One region of the Amycolatopsis sp. NPDC114504 genome, then DNA from elsewhere that is predicted to be linked to it. Evidence: riboswitches for the same ligand, from Rfam matches in the RefSeq annotation. Region 1 holds a riboswitch; the other holds the start of a gene.
What was found. A riboswitch is a leader RNA that binds a small molecule or an ion and turns the genes downstream of it on or off. The one in region 1 is predicted to bind thiamine pyrophosphate.

Region 1 (7,308 bases):
GTCGACCCGGTCGCGGCGTCGATGCACGGCCACCCGCTGTTCGACGACGCCGGCCTGCACGCCCTGCGCGACGAGCTGCTGCCGCGCGCGACGGTGCTGACCCCGAACCTGGACGAGGTCCGCCTCCTGACCGGCATGACCGTGAAGGACCGCGAGGGCATGCACACCGCGGCCGTGGTGCTCCAGCGGATGGGCCCGAAGTACGTCCTGGTCAAGAGCGGTCACCTGCAGTCCGACCCCGAATGCGTCGACCTGCTCTTCGACGGCTCGACGTTCGTGGAGCTGCCGGGCGAGCGGTATCCGACGCCGCACACCCACGGCGCGGGCGACACGATGGCGTCGGCGCTCACGGCGGGCCTGGCCAAGGGCATGCCGGTGGTCGAGGCGGCGCGGTACGGCAAGTGGTTCGTCTCCCACGCCGTCGAGCACGCCTACCCGATGGGCGCCAAGGTCGGACCCGTCTCGGCCTTCTGGCGGCTGGCACCCGAAGAGCGCTGAGCACCCGCCCGGTTACCATCCCTGCGTTTACTCATCCTTGAACTGAGCAGGGGGCGGCCTTGACCGGGCGCGAGCGGGTGGCGAAGGTCCTCGAGGACCGCCGCTTCCAGAACTTCATCATCGCCGTGATCGTGTTCAACGCGACCACGCTCGGCATGGAGACGTCGACGTCCCTGATGAACGGCTACGGGACGCTCCTGCACGTCCTCGACCACATCGCGCTGGGCATCTTCGTCGCCGAGCTGCTCGCGAAGTTCTACGCCTACCGCGGCGCGTTCTTCCGCGACAACTGGAACGTCTTCGACCTGCTGGTCGTCGGCATCGCGGTGATCCCGGCGACCGGGCCGTTCGCCGTCCTGCGATCCCTGCGCGTGCTCCGGGTGCTGCGGCTGATCTCGGTCGTGCCGTCGATGCGCAAGGTCGTCTCCGGGCTGCTCGCGGCGATCCCCGGCATGGCGTCGATCGCCGCGCTGCTCGCGCTGATCATCTTCGTCGCCGGCGTTATGGCGACCAAGCTGTTCGGCGTCATCTCGCCGGAGAACTTCGGTGACCTCGGCACGTCGCTGTTCACGCTGTTCCAGGTGATGACCGGTGAGGCGTGGCCGGACATCGCGAAGGAGATCATGGTCCAGGCGCCGATGGCCTGGATCTTCTTCGTCGTCTACATCCTGGTGTCGAGCTTCGCGGTGCTGAACCTGTTCATCGCCGTGGTCGTCAGCGGCATGGAGGACGAGCTGCGCCAGGACATCCGCGAGGAAGAGGCGAAGCAGGCCGAAACCCAGGCGGCCGCGAACCAGGAGATCCTCGACGAGCTGCGCGCCCTGCGGGCCGAGCTCGCCGAGCTGCGGCGGGAAGCGGCTTAGCGGTCCTCGTCCGCGATCAGCGCCTCGAGCGCCGGGAGCGCCGTCGTCAGGGCTTCGCGGTGCTCGGGCGTCAGGCGGTCGAGACGTCGGTTCAGCTCCTGCACCCGCGTCGACCGGACGCCGGAGACGAGCCGCTCGCCCTCCTCGGTCGCCTTCGCCAGCCACGCGCGGCGGTCGACCGGGTCGGACTCGCGGCTGACGTAGCCCGCCTCGACGAGCGACGCGATGATCCGCGACATGGTCGCCGCGGCGACGCCCTCCTTCGCGGCGAGGTCGCCGAGACGCAGCTGACCGGAGATCACCAGCGTCGCGAGGGCCGAGATGGCGCCGTGGCCCGGGCCGGGTACCCCGGCCTGCCGCAGTGACCGGGACAGCCTGCCGACGGCGAGGTACAACCTGCCCGAGACGTCCTGGACGGAGGTGCTGGTCACGGCTGGCTCCTTCTGCCCTTGCCCCGCCGCGGGTGCGCCGGAAAGTGCCGACAACCTTACGGGTTCGCGGTGCACGTTCGGCGTTAAGGCACCCGTGTTCACCGGGGTGGACTCGATGCCTGCGCCCAGAACCGCTGCGGCACGCGCCCGGCGCTGCGGGCCAGGTGACCGGCGACGACGGCCGAGCGCATCGCCGCGGCCATCCGTTCGGGGTCCGTCGCCCGGGTGACGGCGGTGGACAGCAGGACGGCGTCGCAGCCGAGCTCCATCGCCAGCGTCGCGTCGGACGCCGTGCCGATTCCGGCGTCCAGGATCACCGGGACGCCCGCCCGCGAAACGATCAGCTCGATGTTGTGCGGATTCCGGATGCCGAGGCCGGTGCCGATCGGCGCGCCCAGCGGCATCACCGCGGCGCAGCCGGCCTCTTCGAGGCGCAGCGCGAGCACCGGATCGTCGTTCGTGTAGGCGAACACGGTGAACCCGTCGGCGGCCAGCCGTTCGGCGGCGTCGAGGGTTTCGATCGGGTCCGGGAGCAGCGTCCGGTCGTCGGCGTGCACCTCGAGCTTGATGAGATCGGTACCGAGCGCCTCGCGCGCCAGCTGCGCGGTGAGCACGGCTTCGGCGGCCGTGCGGCAGCCCGCGGTGTTCGGCAGCAGCTCGATGCCGAGCCTCTTCAGCAGTTCGAGGACGCCGGAGCCGCCCTCGGCGTCGGCGCGGCGCATGGCGACGGTGGTCAGCTCGGTGCCGGACGCGACCAGCGCGCGTTCGAGCACGGCGAGGTTCGCCGCGCCGCCGGTGCCGATGATCAGCCTCGACGACAGCTTGTGCGTGCCGATGACCAGCGGTTCTTCGTCCATTTCAGCCTCCCTGGACCGCGGTGAGCACGTCGAGTGCCGCGCCCTTGGGCACGGCGGTGGCCGCCCAGTCGCCGCGGCGGACGACGACGCCGTCGACCGCGACGGCGATGCCGGGCCGCTGGCCGCCCGACGCGTCGAGGACGTCGGCGACGGTCGCGCCGTCCGGGAACTCCGTCCACGTCCCGTTGAGCTTGATCTCCATCACACGTGCTCCTTTTGGTGCAGGCGGGCGGGCGAAGCCGCTTCGACGCCTTCGGGCGGCTTCTCACCCTCGAGCCAGGCGAGGACGGCGTCCGCGGTCACGGGGGCCATCAGCAAGCCGTTGCGGTGGTGCCCGGTGGCGGCGAAGACGCCGTCGTCCAGGACACCGACGTACGGCAGCACGTCCCGACTGCCGGCCCGCAGGCCCGCGGCGGTCTCGACGAGCTCGTACTCGGTGATCGCGGGGAAGACGCGCTCGGCGCCCTCGATCAGCTCGCGGACGCCGCGCGCGGTGACGGCCCGGTCGAAGCCCGCTTCGTACTGCGTCGCGCCGAGCACAAGCTCCTGGTCGCCGCGCGGGACGAGGTAGATCGGGCGCCCCTCGACGACGGCCCGCACGGTGCGCGACGGCGGCGGCAGGCAGCCGCGGCGCGGTTTCAGGCGCAGGATCTCGCCCTTGAGCGGGCGGACGGCGTCGGCGAGCTGCGGGTGCAGCCGCCCGGTCCAGGCACCCGCGGCGAGCACGACGGCGTCGGCGTCCGGGATCCGTTCGACGCGCTCGCGGACGAACCGGACTTTGTGGTTGACGCAGGCCGCGTACAGGGCGTGGAGCAGTTTCCGGTTGTCCACGGCCAGGTCGCCGAGCACGTGGAGTCCACTTCGGACGGACCCGACCCCGGGTTCGAGCCGCTTGGTCTCCCGGCTGGTGAGCCGTTCGGCCGCGCGGCCGAGCGAGTGCAGGTGGGCGGCGAGGATGTCGAGGTGCCCGGCGTCGGCGCTGTCGAACGCGACGACGAGCGTCCCGTGCTCGGCGAGTCCGGGGTCGACGCCCTCCTGCGCGAGGTCGCTCGCGAAGCCGGGCCAGCGCCGTAAAGAGGCTTCGCCGAGCGTGAGGACGTCCTCCTCGCCCGGCCAGGCCTCGGTGACCGGGGCGAGCATGCCGCCGGCCAGCCAGGACGCGCCGCCGCGGACGGGCTCGGGGTCGTAGAGGGTGACTTCGTGGCCGGTGCTCGCCGCGCGCCAGGCCGCGGACAGGCCGATGACGCCGCCACCGACGACGGCCAGGGTGTTCGTCATGGGAATCACGCTCCCTGCGCCGGCATGACCCGGATCAGGTTCCACGGTCGGAGCGGCAGCTCCCTCTCAGCCCGTCCCTCGGGCTCCCGTGCGGACTCCCTCACCCTACTGTGCCGTTGGTTGATAATCCAACCGCAGCCACGGCCGGATGACTTTCGCGGCAACGACACTTGCCGCTCGACGGCCGGCCTGCTTTGGTCGGATTATCAACCGCCGAGGTACGGTCGCCGCTATGCCCGCCCTCTCCGGTGACAAGATCCGCGCCCGCCTCGACGCCGCGCGCCTGTACCTGTGCACGGACGCCCGCACAGCCCGCGGCGACCTGGCCGCGTTCGCCGACGCGGCGCTGGCCGGCGGCGTCGACATCATCCAGCTGCGCGACAAGACCGGCGGCTCTCCGCTCGAGGCCGCGGCCGAGATCGCGGCGCTGGAGGTGCTGGCCGAGGCGTGCGCGCGCCACGGAGCGCTGCTGTCGGTGAACGACCGCGCGGACGTGGCACTGGCGGTCGGCGCGGACGTGCTCCACCTGGGCCAGGACGACATCCCGGTCCCGCTGGCCCGCCGCATCCTGGGCGACGAGGTGGTCATCGGCCGCTCGACGCACTCCGTTTCGCAGGCTTCGGCTGCCGCTGTGGAGTCGGGCGTGGACTACTTCTGCACGGGCCCGTGCTGGCCCACGCCGACGAAGCCCGGGCGTACCGCGCCGGGGCTGGACCTGGTCCGCGCGACCGCGGCTTCGGCTCCCTCGCGCCCTTGGTTCGCGATCGGCGGGATCGACGGCCCGCGGCTCCCGGAGGTTCTGGAAGCCGGGGCGTCGCGGATCGTCGTCGTCCGGGCCATCACCGAGGCCGAGGACCCCGAAGCCGCCGCGCGAGAGCTGCGGGCCCGCCTCCCCTGACCTACGGGGTCGGGGTGGTCGCCGCGCCCTGGCTGGTCGGCGGGGCCGAGGTCGTCGGCTGCTGGGCCGTTGTGCTCGGGGTCGTCGGGGTGGTCGTCGGGGACTGCGACGACGTCGTCGGCGGGGTGGTCGTCTCCGTGGTCGTCGACGGCGTGTTCGTCGGCGAGTCCTGGGTGTCGTTCGTCGAGGTCGACGGCGTTGTCGACGGGGTCGGGTCCGTGGTGCCCGATCCGCCGCCGAAGATCTTGCCGATGCTCGAGCCCGTGCCCGCCGCCACCTTGCCGCCCGTCGCCGCCTCGACGCCGACGATCGCCAGGATCGCCACCGCGAACGCCACCACGCTCGTGCCGATGATCAACGGCCAGCGCAGCTTCCGCAGCCGCGAAGGCTCTTCCTCGGGCGGTGACTCCGGCCGCGGAAGCCGCACCGTCGGCTGCTCGGCCAGCTCGACCTCGGAACCGGTCCCGCCGCGCCGGCGGATCCCCGACGTCGCCAGCTGCCGGGCCCTCGCCGCCGCCGCGCGCGTGCGCTGCAGCGAGCGCAGGTACACCTCGCCGCCGACCGTCGTGATCACACTCGCCACGCCCGCGCCCACGACGGTCCCCGCCACGCCGAGCGTCGATCCCAGCAGTGCCGCCGTCACCGCCGCCAGTGCCGCTGCCATCACCTGCGCGATCCGCAGGCCTGACTTCTCTTCCTTCGCTTCGGAAGCCGCTGCGTTCTCCTTGCTCATGATCCCGATCCGGTAGTAAGTCTTCTCCCCTGTCCAACGTCTAAGGCGCGCGAGGAACTCCCCGCGTTGCCGTGACGTGAGGAGGACCACTCCGTCTGTCCACAATAGACACTCCGGATCGAACACTTTCTTGACATACTCGGCACATGGAACTGGTGACGATCTCAGACATCGAGGCCGCGGCGAAGCGCGTCCAGGGTGTCGCCGTGCGCACGCCCCTGCTGCTCCAGACGTGGGACCCCCGCGGAACCCTGTGGCTCAAACCCGAAAGCCTGCAACCGGTCGGCGCGTTCAAGGTGCGCGGCGCGTTCAACGCGATCGGTTCCCTCGACGAGCTGCAGCGCTCCCGTGGCGTCATCGCTTACTCGAGCGGCAACCACGCGCAAGCCGTCGCTTACGCCGCGCAGCAGTACGGCGTGCCCGCGGTGATCGTCGTGCCGGACATCGCGCCGCGGATCAAGGTCGAGGCCACCCGCGCGTACGGCGCCGAGGTGATCGAGGTGCCGATCGGCGAGCACGAGGCCAAAGCGCACGAACTGGCCGCCGAACGCGGGCTGACCCTCGTCCCGCCCTTCGACGACGCGGCGATCATCGCCGGACAGGGCACGACGGGCCTCGAGATCGCCGAGGACCTCCCCGACGTCGAGGTCGTGCTGGTGCCGGTCAGCGGCGGCGGGCTGGCGTCCGGCGTCGGCACCGCCATCAGGGCCCGCGCCCCGCACGCGAAGGTCATCGGCGTCGAGCCGGCGCTGGCCGGCGACACGACCGAGGGGCTGCGCCTGGGCCGTCAGGTCGACTGGCCGCAGGCGGACCGCGCCCGGACGATCGCCGACGGCCTGCGCGCGCAGCCGTCGGAGCTGACCTTCGCACACCTGAAGGAGGTCGTCGACGCCATGGTCACGGTCTCCGAGGACGAGATCCGCGAGACCATGCGCACGCTCGCCCGCAAGGCCCGGCTGGTCGCCGAGCCCAGCGGCGCGGTGGCGACGGCGGCGTACCTGTTCCACGCCGAAGAGCTGCCGGCCGGACGCACGGTCGCCGTCGTCTCGGGCGGCAACGCCGACCCGGCGATGTTCGCGGAGATCCTCGCGGGCTAGGAACCGGCGACCGGGGTCCCGCCGCCGCGGACGTGCGTCGGCGGGCCCTCGACACCGCAGTGGTAGCACTCGCCCAGGTGCGGAGACTCGTCGGCGGCCGGGGGCGGAGGAGTCGGGGGCGCGAGGACGCCGTTGTGGATGCCCAGCGCGATCAGCCCGCCGGCGATCGCCAGCGCCGCGCAGATCACCAGCGCCATCCGCCACCCCGCGGTGAGCGCCACCGGGTCGGCGTACGCCTCGCCGGTCAGCCCGGCCGCCGCCGGCAGCACCGCCACCGCCAAGAGCCCGCCGGACCGCGCGATGGCGTTGTTGACCCCGGACGCGACGCCGGCGAAGCGGTCCGGGGCCGCGGCGAGCACCGTCGCGGTCACCGGGGCCACCACCGTCGCCAGGCCGAGCCCGAACACGACGACCGCCGGCAGCACCGCGCCGAGGTAGGACGCGCCGGGCGCAATGCGCAGCATCAGCAGCATCCCGATGCCGACGACGATCGGGCCGACCACCAGCTGCGCGCGCGGCCCGATCCGCTGCGCCAGCGCGCCCGACCGGCCCGACAGCAGCAGCATGACCACCGTGAGCGGCAGCCCGGCCAGGCCGGACGCCGTCGGCGAGTAGTGCAGCGACACCTGCAGCTGCATCACCAGCAGCATCAT
Region 2 (7,308 bases), 580 kb from region 1:
GGAAATCCTCGACAGCGGCCGCACGCTCTTCTCCGCGCAGAAGGACGTCGATCTCGAGCTGCTTCGCGAGCACAGCCTCCTCACGACGAAGCCGTTCCTGTACGTCTTCAACGCCGACGAGGCGATCCTGACCGACGACGCCCGCCGCGAGGAGCTGGCCAAGCTGGTCGCCCCGGCGGACGCGGTGTTCCTCGACGCGAAGGTCGAGGCGGAGCTGCTGGAGCTGGACGACGAGGAGTCGGTGCGCGAGCTGCTCGAGTCGGTCGGCCAGCCGGAGCCGGGCCTGTACGCCCTGGCCCGCGCGGGTTTCCACACGCTCGGCCTGCAGACGTACCTGACGGCGGGCCCCAAGGAGTCGCGCGCCTGGACGATCCCCAAGGGCGCGACCGCGCCGCAGGCCGCGGGCGTCATCCACACGGACTTCGAGCGCGGGTTCATCAAGGCGGAGATCGTCTCGTACGACGACCTGATGGACAACGGCTCGATGGCGGCGGCCCGCGCGGCGGGCAAGGTCCGCATGGAGGGCAAGGACTACACGATGGCCGACGGTGACGTCGTGGAGTTCCGCTTCAACGTATGAGCCGTCCGCTGACGCCGCGCGAGCGGGAGGTGCTGACCTTCCTGCTCGCCGGCGACGTCCCGGGCGCGGCCGAACTGCGGGCCCAGGCGGAAACGGCGTGGGTCACCGGCCGGTGTGGCTGTGGGTGCCCGACGATCGACCTCGCGGTGGACGAAAAGCTGCCGGCAGCCCGGCTCACCGAACGGGTGGTCGTGGAGGCGGACGCGCCCGACGGCGGGCTCATCGTGTTCACCGACGACGGGCGGCTGTCCGGCCTCGAGTACTGGACCACGAGCGACGAGGTCCCGGGGGAGCTCCCGTCCGTGGATCGGATCGAGCGCCCGGAGACGAATGCGCCGCCGCTCTGAAGATCAGGGCGACGGCGCGAGGCTGACTCAGCCGAGGAGGCCCATCAGCGCGATCGCGATCAGCACCACCGCGGGGGCGAGGGCGTTGATCCAGGCGCGCTGGGCGGCGGTGAGGGGGGCGGTGGCGGTGCTGTTCATGGCGCTTCCTAGGGCCGAAATCCGATGCTTCCGCCCTGCTCAGCGCGCTGATCTTGCCGTTTGTTAGCGGCTGTGATCGAACTCACCGGCATCCGGGTGACGACGGCCCCGGACGGTGAACCAGAGCACACCTCCGGCCGCTGCCACCATCGTCGCGAATGCCGCCGTGCCTACCACGATCGCCTGCGTCATAGCCGTCTCTCCTAGCAAAAGTCGTTTACCGAGAGACGTCGAAACCGCGGAAAAGTGCACTCAGCGTAACCGGGATCACAAAGAAGAAAGCACCGCGTCGATCTCCGACGCCAGTGAGAAGTCCTTCGCCGTCAACCCGCCCGCCGAGTGCGTGCTGAGGCGGAACGTCAGCGTGCGCCAGCGGATGTCGATGTCCGGGTGGTGGTCGGCGGCCTCGGCCAGCACCGCGACGCGGTCCACCACCTCGATCGCCTGCGGGAAGCTCGCCAGCTCCACCTCGCGGGAGATGACCTTCCCGGACCTGGTCCAGTCCGCGCTCAAGCGTTCGTCGGCCTCGGAGTCGCTCAAGATTTCCGTCATGTCTCCATGGTCGTACGTCCTGGACTACGCTGCACGGTTGCCACGGGAGTCCGGTCGAGCCGGGCTGAGAGGCGGGGTCACCCGCGACCGTTCGCACCTGACCGGATCATGCCGGCGAAGGGAGGGCTTTCCCTCCTCGTCCGGCGAAGTGCAGGAGGGGTAGATGAAACGCAGGGCTGTGCGCGCCGCGACGGCCATCGCCGTCGTCAGCGCCGTCGCCGCGGGGTGCTCGCTGTCGGACGGTGACGGTGCCACGCAGCAGACGCCCACCGTCACCCTCGTGACGCACGACTCCTTCCTGGCGCCGCAGGAGGTGCTCGACGCCTTCCAGAAGCAGTCGGGCATCAAGGTCTCCGTGCTCAAGCAGGGCGACGCCGGTTCGCTAACCAACAAGCTCGTGCTGACGAAGGCCAACCCGATCGGCGACGTCGCGTACGGCGTCGACTCGACCTTCGCTTCGCGCGCGCTCAAGGAAGGCGTCTTCGAGCCGTACACCAGCCCGGAGGCCGACCGCGGGCCGCAGCGCTACGCCGTCGACCCCGAGCACCGGCTGTCCGCGGTCGACGTCGGCGACGTCTGCGTCAACGTCGACACGAACTACTTCACGAGCAAGGGCATCGCGGCGCCGGCGTCGTACGACGACCTGGCCGACCCGAAGTACAAGGACCTGCTGGTCGCCGAGGACCCGGCGACGGCGTCGCCCGGGCTCGCGTTCCTCCTCGGCACCATCGCGAAGTACGGCGAGGCCGGCTGGAAGGACTACTGGACGAAGCTGAAGGCCAACGGGCTCAAGGTCGTCAGCGGCTGGGAAGAGGCCTACACCAAGGACTTCTCCGGCTCGTCCGGCAAGGGCCCGCGCCCGATCGTCGTCTCGTACGCCTCTTCGCCGGCGGCGGAGGTCGGCGACGACGGCAAGCCGCGCACCAAGGCGCTGCTCGACACCTGCTACCGGCAGGTCGAGTACGCGGGCGTGCTGGCGAACGGCAAGCAGGCCGAGAGCGCGCGCAAGGTCGTCGACTTCCTGCTCTCCCAGCAGTTCCAGGCGACGGTCGCGGCCAACATGTACGTCTACCCCGCGCGCCAGGGCGTCGACCTGCCCGCGGGCTGGGCGCAGGTCGCGCCGCTGCCGCAGAAGCCGCAGGCGCTGACGGCGGACCAGGTCCAGGACGGACGCGAGAAGTGGATCGGCGAATGGCGCACGCTCGTGCAGTCTTAGCGCCGCCAAGGACGGCCCGTGGGATCGGCCTGGCGCTGCTGGGTCTGGTCCCGATCGGCTTCCTGGTGGTGTTCTTCGCGTGGCCGGTGCTGGCGATCATCGGCCGCGGGTTCGCCGCGGGCGGCCTCGACGTCGTCCTCGGCGACGCGCGGACCTGGCAGCTCGCCGCGTTCACGGTCGGCAGCGCGGCGGCGTCGACCGTCGTCGCGGTGCTCGCCGGGCTGCCGGTGGCGTTCCTGCTGGCCCGGGTGAAGCTGCCCGGCGTCGGCCTCGCGCGGACGCTGGTGCTGGTGCCGTTCGTGCTGCCGACCGTCGTCGTCGGCCTGGCGTTCCGGGCGCTGTGGCCGGACGGCGGCGTCCTGCCGATCGTGCTGGCCAACGCGTTCTTCAACGTCGCCGTCGTCGCGCGGACCGTCGCCGGGCTCTGGGCGCGGCTGGATTCGCGCACGACCGACGCCGCCCGCGCGCTGGGCGCGTCACCGTGGCGGGCGTTCCGCTCGGTGACGCTGCCCGCGCTGGCGCCGGCGATCGCGTCCGCCGCGGCCGTCGTGTTCCTGTTCTGCGCCACCAGCTTCGGCGTGGTCCTCATCCTCGGCGGCGCGAAGTACCGGACCCTGGAAACCGAGATCTACCTGCGGACCGTCGACCTCCTCGATCTCTCCGGCGCGGCGGCGCTGTCGCTGATCCAGTTCGCTGCCGTGGTCGCCACCCTGGTCCTCGGCGGGCTGGCCCGGCGGCGCAAGGACGGCGCCAGGATCGGCGTCGGCACGTCCCGGCGCCCGCGCGGCGGCGAGTGGCCGGTGGTCGGTGCCGCGGGCGCCGTGCTGGCCCTGCTGCTGACGCCGATCGTCGCGCTGCTCGTCGAGTCGGTCTCCACTTCCGACGGCTGGAGCCTCGCCGGTTATCGAGCGTTAACCAGCACCGGGGAGAAGGGCGCGCTGCAGGTGTCCGGCTGGGACGCGGCGGTGAACTCGCTGAAGGTGGCGATCGACGCGACGCTGCTCGCGATGGTCGTCGGCGTGCTCGCGTCCGTGGTGCTCGTCGCGCTGCGCCGGTCGCCCGCGAAGGCCGCTCGCGGCGTGGGCGAGACCATGGACGCCGTGCTGATGCTGCCGCTCGGGGTGTCCGCGGTGACCGTCGGGTTCGGCTACCTCGTGACGCTCGACGCGCTGCCCGGCGACCTCCGGACGTCGCCTTACCTGGTCCCGCTGGCCCAGGCGCTGGTGATCATCCCGCTGATCGTGCGGATGGTGCTGCCGGTGCTGCGCTCGGTCGATGTCCGATTGCGGCAGGCCGCGTCGACGCTCGGCGCGAGCCCGCTGCGCGTGTGGCGGGAGATCGACCTGCCGCTGACGCTGCGGCCGCTCGTCGCCGCGGCCGGGTTCGGGTTCGTCGTCGCCCTCGGCGAGTTCGGCGCGACGAGCTTCCTCGCCCGGCCGACGTCGCCGACGCTGCCGGTCGCGATCGCGTCGCTGATGGGACGGCCGGGGGAGCTGAACAACCAGATGGCGTACGCCGCGTGCGCACTGCTGATGCTCGTGACGGTGCTGGCGGTCGCGCTGATCGACAGGCTGGGACGTGGCCGGGTGGGAGAGTTCTGATGGCGCTGTCGGTGCGGGACCTGACCGTCCACTACGGATCGTTCGCCGCGGTGCGCGACGCGCGGCTCGACATCGCCGACGGCGAGGTGCTGGCGCTGCTCGGCCCGTCCGGCTCGGGGAAGTCGACGCTGCTGCGCGCGATCACCGGGCTGGAGCCCTCGGCCCGCGGCTCGGTGAGCTGGGACGGCGACGATCTCGGCGCGGTGCCGGTGCACCGGCGCGGGTTCGGGCTGGTGTTCCAGGACGGCCAGCTGTTCGGCCACCGCGACGTCGCCGCGAACATCGCGTTCGGCCTGCGGATGCACGGCGTACCCCGCGCGCAGTGGGCCCCGCGCGTCGCCGAACTGCTGGCGCTGGTCGGCCTCTCCGGCTTCGAAAAGCGCCGGGTGACGGAGTTGTCGGGCGGCCAGGCTCAGCGGGTGGCGCTGGCCCGGGCGCTGGCGCCGAAGCCGCGACTGCTGCTGCTGGACGAGCCACTGTCCGGTTTGGACGCCGGCTTGCGCGAGCAGCTGGCCATCGACCTGGCGGACCTGTTGCGCCGCAGCAAGATCACGGCGTTGCTGGTGACGCACGACCAGGAGGAGGCGTTCACGCTGGCCGACCGGGTCGCGGTGCTCGACGCCGGCGAGGTCCGCCAGGAGGGCGCGGTCCGCCGCGTGTGGCGCAGCCCGGCGGACGACGACGTGGCCCGGTTCCTCGGCGTGACGACGTTCGTGGACGGCGTCGTGGCCGGCGGGGTCGTGCACACGGAGCTGGGTGACGTCGCGCTGCCGGACGTCGACGACGGCCCGGTGCGGCTCGGGCTGCGGCCGCACGCACTGCGGGTGGCTACCGACGGCGTGGCGGGCGAGGTCGTCGCGGCGGTGCACCGCCGCGAGCACGTCCGGCTCGTCGTCAAGCTCGAGGAATCCACAGTGGACGCCGTCGCGCCCGCCGCGTCGGACCTGCGGGCGGGCGACTCCGTGAAGCTGGAGTTCGACCCGGACGGCGTCGCGCTGGTGGGCTGACGACGCCGTCCGGGAGACTCAGCCGTCGCGAGTGGACAGTCGCGCGTAGGCCAGCGACAGGCCGATCACGATGTAGCAGGCCGCGCGCAAAGCGCCTTCGCCCAGCATCTGGGCGCCCATCGGGTCCTGCAGGACCTCCGCCGGGGCCACCGACCAGTCCTTCGTCAGCAGGAACGGGTGCAGCCAGTCCAGCGACGTCAGGAAACCGAGGATCGTGAACACGATGTCGGCCGCCAGCACCGACGCCACCACCAGCATCGGGTGCTCGGTCCAGCTGGAGATCGCCAGCGCCACCGCGCCGACCGCCCACAGCTGGAGCACCACCCAGCCCGCCATCAGCAGGATCCGGGCCAGCGCGCCGCCCAGCGTCAACGTCGTGCCGGAGAGCGTGAACAGCGAGTCCGTGCCGTTGATGATCAGCCCGGTCACCACGCCGGTGAAGCACATCGCCAGCACTGAGACCACCGACACCGTCGCGACGCCGAACGCCTTCACCGCGAGCAACCGGCCCCGCCCGACCGGCGCGATCAGCCAGCCGCGCAGGGTGCCGTGCGCCGTCTCGCCGGCGATCGCGTCCGCGCCCGCCATCGCCGACGCCAGCGGCAGGAGCAGCGCCAGTGACAGCACGACCGCCGCGATCGGCAGCACGAACGCGTTGTTGACGGCGGAGGCCAGCAGCGCGCCGCCGCCCTCGTCCGGGCCGCCGCCGTTCGCCGCGTTCTCGTCGACCAGCGTCAGGCCGATGCCGATGATCACCGGGATCAGCGCGAGAAGCCCGAGCACGGCCAGCGTCCGCGGCCGCCGGAAGATCCAGCGCAGCTCCGCGGCGAGCAGCCGGGTCAGCGGCACCGTGTCGTGGCCCGTGCGGGCCGCCGGTGCTTCCAGGACGGCGGTCATCCCGATCCCTCCACAGTGGACTCCGTCAGCCGGGCGAACAGGTCTTCCAGCCCGGTGCGGGCCCGCGTCGCCTCGTGGACCGCGACCCCCGCGCCCACCAGGACCTGCAGCACCCGCGGCGCTTCCGCCGCCGTGAGGTCGGCCCGGACGCCGTCCGGGGTGAGCCGGACGCCGATCCGGTGCTCCCGCAGCACTTCCACGGCCTGTTCCGCGTCGGGCGTGCGGACCAGCAGGGCCGCGTTCCCCGACTCCAGCAGCTCGGTCAGCTCGCCCTGCGCGACGACGTTGCCGGACTGCAGCACGGCGACGTGCGTGCACGTCGCCTCCACCTCGGCCAACAGGTGCGACGACACGAGCACGGTGACGCCGGAAGCGTGCAGCTCGGCGACGATCCTGCGGATCTCCCTGGTACCCGCGGGATCGAGGCCGTTGGTCGGCTCGTCGAGCACGACCATCTTCCGCGGCACGAGCAACGCCGAGGCGAGCCCGAGCCGCTGCTTCATGCCGAGCGAATAGCCCTTGTACCGTCGGCGCGCGGCGACGGTCAGCCCGACGCGCTCGAGCGCCGAGTCGACCGCGGCCGGGATCCCGGCCGACGCGAGCCGCGGTTCGGCCGCGGCGAAGCGCAGCAGGTTGTCGCGCCCGGAGAGGAACGGGTGGAATCCCGGCCCCTCGACCAGCGCGCCGACGTCCGGCAGCGCGTGCGCGGCGGCGTCGGGCATCTTGCGCCCGAGCAGCTCGACCTCGCCTTCGGTCGGCCGGACCAGGCCGAGCAGCATCCGGATGGTGGTCGTCTTGCCCGAGCCGTTCGGCCCGAGCATCCCCACGACCGCGCCTTCCGGGATGTCGAGGTCGACGTGGTCCACGGCGACGGTGCTGCCGTAGACCTTGCGCAGCCCCCGCGTGCGTGCCGCCAGGGGAACCGCCGGGGCGGACGCTTCCGAAGAAACGTCCGCCCCGGACTCCACAG

Region 2: linked by a shared signal. The riboswitch ahead of ACZ7PG_RS26150 (thiamine ABC transporter substrate-binding protein) and the one ahead of thiO (glycine oxidase ThiO) in region 1 are both predicted to bind thiamine pyrophosphate.

Annotation. Positions count from the first base shown of each region.
Region 1 covers NZ_JBVKDU010000003.1:1,576,913-1,584,220, forward strand. The annotation lists gene thiD (bifunctional hydroxymethylpyrimidine kinase/phosphomethylpyrimidine kinase) at 1-498, shown strand, start outside; gene ACZ7PG_RS28965 (ion transporter) at 558-1,361, shown strand; gene ACZ7PG_RS28970 (MarR family winged helix-turn-helix transcriptional regulator) at 1,358-1,792, opposite strand; gene thiG (thiazole synthase) at 1,891-2,649, opposite strand; gene thiS (sulfur carrier protein ThiS) at 2,651-2,851, opposite strand; gene thiO (glycine oxidase ThiO) at 2,851-3,927, opposite strand; TPP riboswitch at 3,922-4,027, opposite strand; gene thiE (thiamine phosphate synthase) at 4,160-4,825, shown strand; gene ACZ7PG_RS28995 (hypothetical protein) at 4,827-5,558, opposite strand; gene ACZ7PG_RS29000 (threonine ammonia-lyase) at 5,705-6,655, shown strand; gene ACZ7PG_RS29005 (MFS transporter) at 6,652-7,308, opposite strand, start outside.
Region 2 covers NZ_JBVKDU010000003.1:995,116-1,002,423, reverse strand. The annotation lists gene ychF (redox-regulated ATPase YchF) at 1-580, shown strand, start outside; gene ACZ7PG_RS26165 (hypothetical protein) at 577-927, shown strand; gene ACZ7PG_RS26160 (hypothetical protein) at 1,129-1,257, opposite strand; gene ACZ7PG_RS26155 (4a-hydroxytetrahydrobiopterin dehydratase) at 1,333-1,617, opposite strand; TPP riboswitch at 1,650-1,758, shown strand; gene ACZ7PG_RS26150 (thiamine ABC transporter substrate-binding protein) at 1,781-2,833, shown strand; gene ACZ7PG_RS26145 (ABC transporter permease) at 2,809-4,434, shown strand; gene ACZ7PG_RS26140 (ABC transporter ATP-binding protein) at 4,434-5,441, shown strand; gene ACZ7PG_RS26135 (ABC transporter permease) at 5,460-6,338, opposite strand; gene ACZ7PG_RS26130 (ABC transporter ATP-binding protein) at 6,335-7,308, opposite strand, start outside.